Linked DNA regions of Rubrivirga marina. The protein of the gene in region 2 interacts with the protein of the main gene of each other region in a pairwise test. Links are inferred from orthologs where the notes say so. Each region holds a gene or a part of one and is shown on either strand. Other genes may lie near its edges.

The links. The genes of interacting proteins can lie anywhere in the genome.
Region 1: the proteins of BSZ37_RS19210 (region 2) and BSZ37_RS17355 interact in binary tests that used the Escherichia coli proteins (3 or more experiments, as listed by UniProt). The link is inferred for Rubrivirga marina from one-to-one orthologs.

The regions. Positions count from the first base shown.
Region 1 is NZ_MQWD01000001.1:4,057,929-4,063,020, reverse strand. What follows is about bases 1,330-4,284. They hold BSZ37_RS17355 (ABC-F family ATP-binding cassette domain-containing protein), read right to left. Parts: upstream 3,857-4,284; coding sequence 1,802-3,856; downstream 1,330-1,801. Other genes in these bases: BSZ37_RS17360 (FAD-dependent oxidoreductase), read left to right, coding at 1,330-1,735. Also shown: BSZ37_RS17365 (hypothetical protein), read left to right, coding at 88-552; more of BSZ37_RS17360, read left to right, coding at 812-1,329; BSZ37_RS17345 (hypothetical protein), read right to left, coding at 4,515-5,092. UniProt on the Escherichia coli protein: Genetic data indicate it may be involved in ribosome assembly or function.
Region 2 is NZ_MQWD01000001.1:4,496,164-4,502,681, reverse strand. What follows is about bases 611-4,991. They hold BSZ37_RS19210 (multifunctional oxoglutarate decarboxylase/oxoglutarate dehydrogenase thiamine pyrophosphate-binding subunit/dihydrolipoyllysine-residue succinyltransferase subunit), read left to right. Parts: upstream 611-930; coding sequence 931-4,791; downstream 4,792-4,991. Other genes in these bases: proB (glutamate 5-kinase), read left to right, coding at 4,868-4,991; BSZ37_RS19215 (sulfotransferase family protein), read left to right, coding at 611-738. In the rest of the region: BSZ37_RS19220 (T9SS type A sorting domain-containing protein), read left to right, coding at 1-90; more of BSZ37_RS19215, read left to right, coding at 226-610; more of proB, read left to right, coding at 4,992-6,001; BSZ37_RS19200 (glutamate-5-semialdehyde dehydrogenase), read left to right, coding at 5,994-6,518. UniProt on the Escherichia coli protein: E1 component of the 2-oxoglutarate dehydrogenase (OGDH) complex which catalyzes the decarboxylation of 2-oxoglutarate, the first step in the conversion of 2-oxoglutarate to succinyl-CoA and CO(2).

The DNA of each region.
Region 1 (5,092 bases), 440 kb from region 2 along the record:
ACAGGCGTGACTAATCGACAGCGAAATGAGCTACTTCTACTCAAACGGTTGGGTGTCGCTCAGGGTGATCTGATTTGCCTCCGACAGTTGACGGACGACCTGCTGCACTTCCGCATGTTTGACGGCGCGCCGGGGTCTGAGACGCCTCTCTCGGTATCATTCATATCTGACGCTTGCTTCGAGTCGCTGGCCATCTCGTACGCCCGCTCGTTCGTCTCAAGCATCGGTGACGGGCACAAACTGCCGATCCTGCCGAAGCGGTTGAGAAGAGAGTTGAGCGACGAGGAGGAGGCTATGCATCTACGGCTACTCGAGATGAGGCGGAAGGTCTACGCACACTCTGACTCGGACGTACATGAGGTTGGAATCAGGGAACGGGACGGCCGCTGGTCCGCCTGGTCGGTATCAGTTAAGCAACCCCACCTCCACCGGTTGTCGAAGGAAGACATCGGGACTATAAAGTCACTGGTTGAGAAGCTCTGCGTTGCCGTAATGATTGAGATCAACTCGATCGCAAAGAGGCTGTCGAAGCAAGGTGTCTTGCCACTGTAAGAGCCGGGCTGATAGGTATCAGGTCGGACCGGTCTGATGGGTGACAGTCCACGGCGCGTCGGGCGCAACCCCTCGCGGGTGAACGACCTTTGCTCGTACAGCGTGGTCCGGCGAGTAACTTCCTGAGCCGGCGACCTCGCCCGCCTCGGTCCATCAGTAGGCGACGCTGGCGATCCCACCGAACCACCGAGGCGGGGAGTGTGGGGCGGAGGCGGGTCCCGTGATCGGGTAGCTTGAGAGTCCACCCATCCGCACGCCCGTGCACGTCCTCGTGATCGGCGCCGGGGTGTCGGGGCTCTCGGCCGCCCTCCGGCTGCGGGAGGCCGGGCACGCCGTCGAGATCTGGACCCGCGACCCGCCCGCCGAGACCGTCTCCGCCGTTGCCGCGGCGGTCTGGTACCCGTACCGTGCTGATCCGCGGGACCGCGTGCTGGAGTGGGGCGCGGTCAGCCTCCGAGCGTTCGTCCGGCTCTCCGACGACCCCGCAACGGGCGTCGTGATGCGCGACGGGTTGGAGGTCTTCCGCGAGCCCGTGCCCGACCCGTGGTGGAAGGCGGCCGTCCCCGGGTTCCGGCGGGCCGAGGCGTTCGAGCTGCCGCCGGGCATGGCGGACGGCTACGCGCTGCGGTTGCCGGTCGTCGACATGTCGGTGTACCTCGGCTGGCTCCGCCGCCGCGCCGAGGCGGAGGGCGTCTCGATCCGCCAGCGCGCCATCTCCTCCCTCGACGAGACGCGCGAAATGGCCGACGTGGTCGTCAACTGCACCGGGTTGGCGGCGCGTGAGGTCGCCCGTGATGCCGAGGTCTACGGCGTCCGCGGACAGATTCAGCTGGTCCGCGCCCCCGCCGTCACGCGGTTTCTGATCGACGACGCCGGCCCGACCTACGTCATCCCCCGCGTGTCCGACGTGGTGCTGGGCGGCACGGCCGACGAGCACGCCGACGATGCCACGGTCGATCCGGCGACGGCCGAGGCCCTCCGCCAGCGGTGCGAGCGACTTGTGCCGGAACTCGCCGGCGCGCCGGTGCTGGCCGACCGCGTCGGGATTCGGCCGTGCCGGTCGACGGTGCGGCTGGAGGAGGAGAGGGTCGGCGGGACGCGCGTCATCCACAACTACGGGCACGGGGGCTCGGGCGTGACGCTGTCGTGGGGCTGCGCGGAGGAGGTGGCACGCCTCGTCTGACCTGCCGCACGCGGTGGGGCTGGGTGGAAGGGTAGCCCGCACGCCTCGGCGCCGAGGCGGGCGGGGCTAGGCGAGCGCTTCGACCTCGGCGGCCAGCCGCTCCCAGCGGCCCATGAGCGCCTTGAGCTCGGACTGGGCCTTCTGGAGCCGCTCCATCGTGGTCTGGAACTCGGCCGGCTTGGCGTAGAGGTCCGGGTCGGCCATCTTCTTCTCGAGGTCGGCGACAGTGGCTTCCTGCTCTTCGACCTGTCCCTCCAGCAGCTCGAGGGCGCGGGCGGCGAGGTCGGGGCCGAGCTCCTTGGCCGGCGGGACCGTGCCGTCCTTCATCATCCGGTACAGCTTGTTCCGGGCCTCGGCCTCGCGGCGCTTCTCCTCCTTCGATTTCTTCCCGCCCGACGACGTCTTCGAGGTCGGTTTCGGCGCCGGCTCGGTCCGCCTCGGCGTGCCGGCCGCGCCGTCGCCCGAGGCGGGCGTGCCGAGCCGGGAGGCCGTCCCGTGCTCGCGCTGCCACTGCGTCTCGGAGTACGTCCCGCGGTAGGTCTGGACCGTCCCGTGCTCGACGTACCAGATCGACTCGGCCACGTCGTCGATGAACGCGCGGTCGTGGCTGACGAGGACGAACGTGCCGGTGTACTGGCGGAGCGCCTCGGCGAGGACCTGCTTCGAGACGATGTCGAGGTGGTTCGTCGGCTCGTCGAGGACGAGGACGTTGGCCGGGCTGAGCAGCGTCCGCGCCAACGCCAGCCGGGAGCGCTCGCCGCCCGAGAGGACCGAGACCGACTTCTCGGCGTCGTCGCCCGTGAACAGGAACGCGCCCAGGAGCGACCGGAGCTCGGTCTCGGAGTGGCCGCGCGACTTCTCGCGGAGCGACCCGAGGACGGTGTGGCTCGGCTCGAGGGCCTCGGCCTGGTGCTGCGCGAAGTGGGCCATCTCGGCGCGGCGGTCCTGCGTCCGCTCGCCCTCGAACGGCTCGGTCCCGAGCAGCATCCGCGCCAGCGTCGACTTGCCGGCGCCGTTCTTGCCGACGAGCGCCACCTTGTCGCCGCGCTCGAGGGCGAGGGGCCCGGCTCGGTCGAACACCTTCGTCACGCCGCCCTCCGGCGCGGGGTACGTCTTCGAGAACTCCGTGAGCTCGATGACCTGGCGGCCCGAGGGCGGCGGCTCCGGGAACCGGAAGTGCATCGAGGTGGCCTCGGGCGGCGGCGGCGGGATCCGCTCCATCCGCTCGAGCATCTTGATCCGGCTCTGGGCCTGCTTGGCCTTCGTGGCCTTGGCGCGGAACCGGGCGATAAAGCGCTCGGCCTCGGCGATCTCCTTTTGCTGGTTGTCGTAGCGCGCCTGCCAGTGGATCCGACGCTCCTGTCGCGCTTCGAGATAGAAGGAGTAGTTGCCGGCGTACGTGTCGATCTGGCCGCGGATGAGGTCGGCCGTCGACGTCGTCATCCGGTCGAGGAAGTACCGGTCGTGCGACACGAGGACGACGGCGCCGGGGTACGTCGTGAGGTAGCTCTCGAGCCAGTCGATCGACTCGATGTCGAGGTGGTTCGTTGGCTCGTCGAGGAGGAGGACCTCGGGCTGGCCGAGGAGGAGGCGGGCGAGGGCCACGCGCATCCGCCAGCCGCCGGAGAACGTCGAGAGCGGCCGGCGCATCTCCTCCTCGGAGAACCCGAGGCCGGAGAGGATCGTCGCGGCGCGGGCCTCCGCCGTGTGCGACTCGCGCGTCACGAGGCGGTCCTGGATCTTCGAGAAGCGCTCGACGAGGGTGAAGTAGGCGTCCGTCGTGTGGTCCGGATGCTCCTCCATCTGCGTCGTGAGCTGCTCGGCCTCGGCCTCGAGCCGGAGCACGTCGTCGAAGGCGTGGAGCGCTTCCTCGAGGGGGGAGATCGAGAGGTCCTCTTCCTGCGTGTCCTGGCGGAGGAAGCCGACGCTCGCGCCGCCCTCGTAGACGGCCTCGCCCTGGTCGACGGACTGCTCGCCCGCGATCACGCGGAGGAGCGTCGACTTGCCGGCCCCGTTCGGCCCCACGAGCCCCGCGCGCTGGCCGGCCGTGACCGTCCAGCTCAGGCCGTCGAAGAGGACGCGCCCGCCGAAGGCGAGGTGGAGGTCGCGGAGGACGAGCATGGGCCGGGGGGAAGTCGGCCGAAAGCTAGCCCGCCATCGGGGCCCGACGGGCGAAGACCGCGCGGAACGGGGGCCCGTGGACTGCCCTGGCCTCCTCCGCCTCGGCGCCGAGGCGGACCGGGTCGGCTCCCCGGTAGAGGGGAGGGCGACGGCTTTGGCAGGGGCGTACCCTCGGACGCCGTTCGCCTCGCGCGGCCCCGATCCATCCCCCGCATTTCGCCATGCCCCTCGCGTCCGTCCCCGCGCCGACCTCGATCCAATTCCTTCTCGTCGTCCTGGCCGCCGTCGTCCTCCCCGCGTGCGCCTCCTCCGGCCCGACGGGCGCCGACCTCGACGAGCGGCTGCTCGGCGTCTGGGTGGACGAGGGCGGGGCCACCCACACGATCTCGCCCGGCGCCGACGGCTACGCGGTCGGCGTCGTCGACTCCGACGGGGAAGTCTTCGACGTCACGTCGGTCGGCTACGACGGCGCGGCGCTCACCCGGCCTATGACGTCCCGAGCACGGGCTACACCGTCACCCACCGGACGACGAGCATCAGCCCGGACCGGATCGAGGTCCGCTGGGAGAACCAGGAGGGGGCCACCGGCATCGACACACTGACGCGGGTGGAGTAGAGCCCAAGCGCCTACGGGGCCCACCTCGGCGTCGAGGCGGGGCTAGCGGGTGAGGACGACGGGCACGGCCACCGTCCGCGCCGCGCCCTCGGCGTGGACGACGTACATCCCGGGCGGGTGGCCCGCCCCGTCCCACCGGAGCGCGCAGCTCCCCGGCCCGCAGCGGCTCGCGTCGAGCGTCGCGACCGCCCGGCCCCGCGCGTCGAGGACCACCGTGTGGTGCCACATTCCCGCCGGCAGCGTCACCGTCAGCGACCGGCGGAACGGGTTGGGAAAGGCCCTGACGTCGGTCTCCGATGGGCCGAGCTCGGACGACGTGACCCTCTGGCCGTCGACCGTCGCGGCGAACAGGTCCCCCATGTTGTTGTAGAGCGAGAATCCGGAGACCACACCGACGCCAGGCGCCAGCAGCACAGTGAACTCGTCGTCGAACACGTCCGGGATGTCGAACGAGAACTCGACCGCGTCCTCGAAAGACCCGGCCGGGACTGTGACGGACACGGGGCGGCGGACCGTCACGACGTACGCGAAGCCGTCGGACTCGGGCAACTCGTACCTCTCGCCGTCGGAGCGGGAAACGTCGAGGAAGAGGGCGTCGCGGCCATACCACCGCCCCCACA
Region 2 (6,518 bases):
GACGGGGCACGCCTCCCGGCCGGCCTCTACATGGTCCGCGTTTCCGGTGAGACGTTCACCGACACGTTCCCGGTGACGATCGTCCGATAGGCGCCCTTCTTCCGGGCCCTGTGTGGCCCCGGCGGCACGCCGCCGGGGCCACACGTACGTCATGCTGCACGAGTCCCCGGTCCCCCCCGCATGATCACGGTTGTCTCTGGGTTGCCCCGCTCTGGCACCTCTCTCATGATGCAGATGCTCGAGGCCGGCGGCCTCCCTCCGGTGACGGACGGGGCGCGGCCACCGGACGCGAGCAACCCCCGGGGGTATTACGAGGACGACCGCGTCAAACGGCTTCGCATCGACAACTCCTGGGCGGCGGAGGCAGAGGGGCATGCCGTCAAGGTGATCGCGCCCCTCCTCCCTCATCTGCCAGATGGGGCCGACTACAGAGTCCTGTTCATGGAGCGGGACCTGGACGAAGTGCTCCGCTCCCAGGGACGGATGCTGGAGCGGCTGGGGCGCCCGGCCGTCAGCCCAGACGTGCTGCGGGGGCCCTTCCAGCAGCACGTCGAGCGGGCGAAGGCGTGGGTCGCGGCGCGGTCCGGCGCGGCCGCGCTCGATGTGCCCTACGCCGCCACGGTGGCGTGCCCGCGGAAGCAGGCCGAGTGCGTCGCGGAGTTCCTCGAGCTCCGCCTCGACACGGCGGCGATGGCCGGGGTGGTCGACGCCTCCCTCTACCGAGAGGGGCGGGGGTGACGTGAGGCCAGCCCGCTAACCCACCGTTCCGCCCCGCCGCTGCCGGGTCCCACCACCGCGGGCCGTCTCCCAGAGGCGGCCCGCGTCGCGTTCGAGCCCTCCGCCGCGTCTTCAGGAATCAGTCGCCGGGGCCGGCGCGTACCTTCGAACGCTGCCCTACGCACTCCTTTTCGGCCCACCGGGCCGCCCAGCATGTTCGGATTCAACAGCGGCTACGTCGAGGACCTCTACGCCCAGTACCGGCAGAACCCGGAGTCCGTCAGCGCGAGCTGGCGCGAGTTCTTCGCCGACTTCGACCCGGGCCCGACGTACTCCGCCTCGATCGGCGCCGAGGCGTCGGACTCAGACACGAAGGCGCGGATGCTCGCGGGCGAGCCGGCCGACGGTCACGGCGCCACGCCCGCGACGCCGGCCAGCGGCGACGGCGCCCCGGCGGCCGCGCCGCGCCCGACGCCGCCGGCCCCCGCCGCCCCGACCCCGCCCGCCTCGGCGCCGAGGCCGAGCACGTCGAACGGTGCGCCCGCCGGCGGGGACGGCGCTCCGACCGGACCGGTGGAGCTCCCCGCCCGGCTGGCGGCCCCCGACATCTCGCTGCCCGAGGGCGCCGAGGCCAGCGCCATCAAGGGCGTCGGCGCACGGATCGTGGAGAACATGGAGGCCAGCCTCACGATCCCGACGGCCACGTCGGTGCGAGAGATCGCCGTCAAGCTGCTCAGCGAGAACCGGCGGCTCATCAACCGGCACCAACAGCGCGTCGGCGGCGACAAGGTCACGTTCACGCACCTCATCGCCTACGCCATCGTGCGGGCCATGGAGGCCGTGCCGAGCATGAAGGCCGCCTTCCGCGAGCACGACGGCGAGCCGGAGCGGATCGACCCGGCGAGCACGTCGTTCGGCCTCGCCATCGACATCGAGAAGCGCGGCAAGCGCCAGCTCCTCGTCCCGAACATCAAGAAGGCCGAGGCCCTCAGCTTCGCCGAGTTCCTCGGCGCCTACAACGACGTCGTCAAGCGCGCCCTCGGCGGCAAGCTCCAGCTCGACGACTTCGCCGGGACGACGGCGACGCTCACGAACCCCGGCGGCATCGGGACGCAGATGTCCGTGCCGCGGCTGATGCCGGGCCAGAGCGTGATCGTCGCCGTCGGTGGGATCGGGTACCCGCCGGAGTACGAGGGGATGGACCCGGCCGAGCTGTCCCGCCTCGGGCTCTCGCCGGTCATGACCATGACGAGCACCTACGACCACCGCGTGATCCAGGGCGCGGAGTCGGGCGAGTTCCTCAACGTCATCGCCACGCTCCTCCAGGGTGGGAGGGGCTTCTACGAGGAGGTCTTCCAGAGCCTCGGCCTCCACATCCCGCCCTTCCGCGGCAAGGCCGACTCGACGCCGGCGCTCGGCAAGGCCGCCCTCGGCTCGGGCGCCAAGGCCTCGAAGGTCGAGAAGCAGGCCCGCGTCTACGAGCTCATCCGGGCCTACCGCGTCCGCGGCCACCTCCTCGCCGACACGAACCCGCTGGGCTACGAGCCCCGCAATCACACCGAGCTCGACCCGGCGAGCTACGGCCTCACGGTCTGGGACCTCGACCGGACGTTCTTCACCGGCGGCATGGCCGGCGTGACGGGCGGCGGCCTCGCGGGGAACCACTCGATGACGCTCCGCGACATCCTCGACACGCTCTGGGACACCTACACCGGCCACGTCGGGAGCGAGTTCATGCACCTCTCCTCGCCCGAGGAGAAGCGCTGGCTCATCGAGCGGATCGAGCCCCAGCAGTTCCGCGAGCCCATCGACACGGCCCGGAAGAAGCGGATCTTCGAGAAGCTCAACGAGGCCGAGGCCCTCGAGCAGTTCATCCACACGAAGTACATCGGGCACAAGCGGTTCTCGCTCGAGGGCGCCGAGACGATGATCCCGCTCCTCGACGCCGTCATCTCCGACGCGGCCGACCAGGAGACCGAGGACGTCGTGATCGGGATGGCCCACCGCGGGCGGCTCAACGTCCTCACGAACATCCTCGGGAAGCCCTACGATAAGGTCTTCAGCGAGTTCGAGGGGACCGTCGACCCCGACGCCGTCCACGGCTCGGGCGACGTGAAGTACCACCTCGGCCAGACCGGCACGCACACCTCGCCCAACGGCTCGGAAACGCAGCTCACGCTGGCCTCCAACCCGTCGCACCTCGAGGCCGTGAACCCGGTCGTCGAGGGGATGGCGCGGGCCATGCAGCAGCGGATCGTCGAGGACAACCCGGACGCGTCCGAAAAACGGCTCCGCGACCGGGTGCTCCCGATCCTCGTCCACGGCGACGCCGCGTTCGCCGGGCAGGGCGTGGTCGCCGAGACGCTCAACCTGTCGCAGCTCGAGGGCTACCGGACGGGCGGGACGGTCCACCTCGTGGTGAACAACCAGATCGGGTTCACGACGCTCCCGATGCACTCGCGGAGCTCGGCCTACGCGACCGACATCGCGCGGATGATCCAGGCCCCGATCTTCCACGTCAACGGCGACGACCCCGAGGCGGCCGTCCGCGTCGCGCGCCTCGCGCTCGACTACCGGAACGTGTTCAACAAGGACGTGGTGATCGACCTCGTCTGCTACCGGAAGTACGGCCACAATGAGGGCGACGAGCCGTCCTACACGCAGCCGCTCATGTACGCCGACATCGGCGCGCACCGGAGCGTCCGGAAGCTGTACCTCGAGCTCCTCCTCCGCCGCGGCGAGCTCACCCCGGAGCAGGCCGAAGAGATCCTGGACGACTTCAAGTCGATCCTCGACCGGGCGTTCGAGGAGACCAAGGAGCTCGCGGAGAAGAACAAGGACCGCCAGCCCGTCGCCGTAGCGATCGAAACCGAGGACGCCGCGGTCGAGACGGCCGCCCCCCGCGATGCGCTGACGCACGTCATGGAGCGGCTCGTCACGATGCCCGACAACCTCCAGGTCCACAAGAAGCTGGCCCGGCTCGTCGTCGACCGCCGCCGCCAGCAGTTCGAGGAGGGCACGATCGACTGGGCCTTCGCCGAGTCGCTCGCGTTTGGGACGCTGCTCCTCGAGGGCACGCCGGTCCGCCTTAGCGGCCAGGACTCCGGGCGCGGCACATTCAGCCAACGCCACGCGATCCTCTACGACCAGGAGGACGGCCACCGGTACCTCCCGCTCAACCACCTCACGCCGGGCGGCCCCGGCGACGGCCAAGCCCGGTTCCAGGTCTACGACTCGCTTCTCTCCGAGTACGCGGCGCTCGGCTTCGAGTACGGCTACTCCGTGGCCGACCCGTCGGCACTGGTGCTGTGGGAGGCCCAGTTCGGTGACTTCGTCAACGGGGCGCAGATCATGATCGACCAGTTCATTACGGCAGCCGAGGCCAAGTGGGGCCAGACGTCGTCGCTCGTGATGCTCCTCCCGCACGGGTACGAAGGGCAGGGCCCGGAGCACTCGTCGGGCCGCCTCGAGCGGTTCCTCCAGGCGTGCGCCGAGGACAACCTCATCGTGGCCAACTACTCGACGCCGGCCAACTATTTCCACGCGCTCCGCCGGCAGGTCCTGCGCGGCGCCAAGAAGCCGCTGATCGTGATGACGCCGAAGTCGCTCCTCCGCCTCCCGGAGGCCGTGACGTCGGTTGACGAGCTCGCCGACGGCGCCTACCGCCCGTTCATCGCGTCCGAGGCGCCCGAGGCGGACCGCCTCGTGATCTGCTCGGGCAAGGTCGTGTACGACGCGCTCAAGGCACGCGAGGCGCTCGACCGCCCGTCGTCGGTGGCCGTCGCGCGGCTGGAGCAGTTCTACCCGTTCCCCGAGGACGACGTCCGCGAGGAGCTGGCGCGCTTCGAGGGCAAGCCCGTGGTGTGGCTCCAGGAGGAGCCGGCCAACATGGGCGCCTGGACGTTCGTCCAGCCCCGCCTCGACGCGCTCCGCGAAGACCTCCACGGTGACTGCTCGCACCGCGTGACGTACGCCGGCCGGCCGGCGGCGGCCTCGCCCGCCGCGGGCTCGGCCAAGGTCCACGCCGCCGTGCAGGAACAGGTCCTCCGCGCCGCGCTCGGGATCGAGGGCTAGCGCGCCCGCCTCGGTGGACTCGTAGGGGCACGCCGCCGGTGTGCCCCTACGTCGTTTGACAGGCCACTGCGATCCTATGGATTCTACATCGACCCCGCTCCGCCCCTGGTCGCGCGCCGTGGTGAAGGTGGGGAGCGCGCTCGTGGCGCCGGACGGCGTGCCCAGCGACGTCCATCTCGGTGCCATCGCGCGGTTCGTGGTCGAGAGTCGGGCGGCCGGGCGGGAGGTCGTCGTCGTGTCGTCGGGCGCCGTCGCGGCGGGACGCGCCGCCCTGGGCGGGGGCCGGCCGCGGACGATCCCCGAGAAGCAGGCGCTCGCGGCCGTCGGCCAGCCCCGGCTGATGGGCCACTGGGGGCGATTTCTGGACGCGCCCACCGCGCAGGTCCTCCTCACGCACGACGACCTCGTCCACCGCGACCGCTTCCTCAACGCGCGGAACACGCTCGCCGAGCTGCTCGGTCGCGGGGTCGTCCCGGTCGTCAATGAGAACGACACGGTGGCGGTCGACGAACTCAAGGTCGGCGACAACGACAACCTCGCCGCCCACGTCGCCGTGCTCGCCGAGGCGGACCTCCTCGTGATCCTGACCGACGTCGACGGCCTGTTCGACGCCGACCCGCGGACGACCGGCAGCGCCCGCCTCGTGCCCGTCGTGGACCGGGTCGACGCGGGCGTCCACGCGTTCGCGGGCGGGGCGGGGACCGACGCCGGAACGGGTGGGATGCGGACGAAGCTCCAGGCCGCCGAGAAGGCGACCTCGCGCGGGATCGACACGGTCCTCGTCAACGGCACCGACGCGGCCCGCCTCGGCGCGCTCGCGGAGGGGGCGCTCCACGGGACGCTGTTTCGGGCGCTCGACCCGCCGCTCCCCGCGAAAAAGCACTGGCTCTTGCACGCGACGCCAGTCGCCGGCCGGCTCGTGGTCGACGCGGGCGCGGCCGACGCCGTCTGCCGCCGCGGCGCGTCGCTGCTGGCGCCCGGCGTCGTGGCTGTCGCCGGCGACTTCGGCCGCGGCGAGCCGGTCGAGGTGGCCGACGAGGCGGGCCGGGTGCTCGCGCGGGGGATCGTCCGGTACGCAGCTCACGAGCTGGTGCGCGTCCGCGGACGGCAGAGCGGGGAGCTGGAAGCGGTCCTCGGCTACGCCGGCCCCTCGGCCGTCGTCCATCGTGACGATCTTGCGCTCCTTGAGACTCCCGATCCCGATGGCTGAGATCCCGACCGCCACGCTCGAAGACCTCGTCGTCGCCTGCAAGCGGGCGTCCCGGCAGGTCGCCACGCTCTCGACCGACGCCAAGAACCGAGCGCTTCGGGCGATGGCCGACGCCCTCGAAGCGCACGAGGCCGCCATCCTCGAGGCCAACCAGCGCGACCTCGACGGCGCCGCCGAGCGCGGCCTGTCGGAGGCGATGACGGACCGGCTCACGCTCACGCCCGAGCGGATTGCGAGGATGGCGGATGCGCTCCGCGAGGTCGCGTCGTTCGCGGATCCCGTGGGTGAGATGGCCGAAACGCGGCGGCGGCCGAGCGGCATCGAGGTCGGGCGGATGCGCGTGCCGCTCGGCGTGATCGCCATGATCTACGAGGCCCGGCCGAACGTGACCTCCGACGCGGCGGGACTCTGCTTTAAGGCCGGCAACGCGGTCGTCCTACGGGGCGGCTCGGAGGCGGTCCACTCGAATCGGGCCGTCGCGGCGGCGCTCCACGAGGCGCTGGAAGGGGAGGGGGGC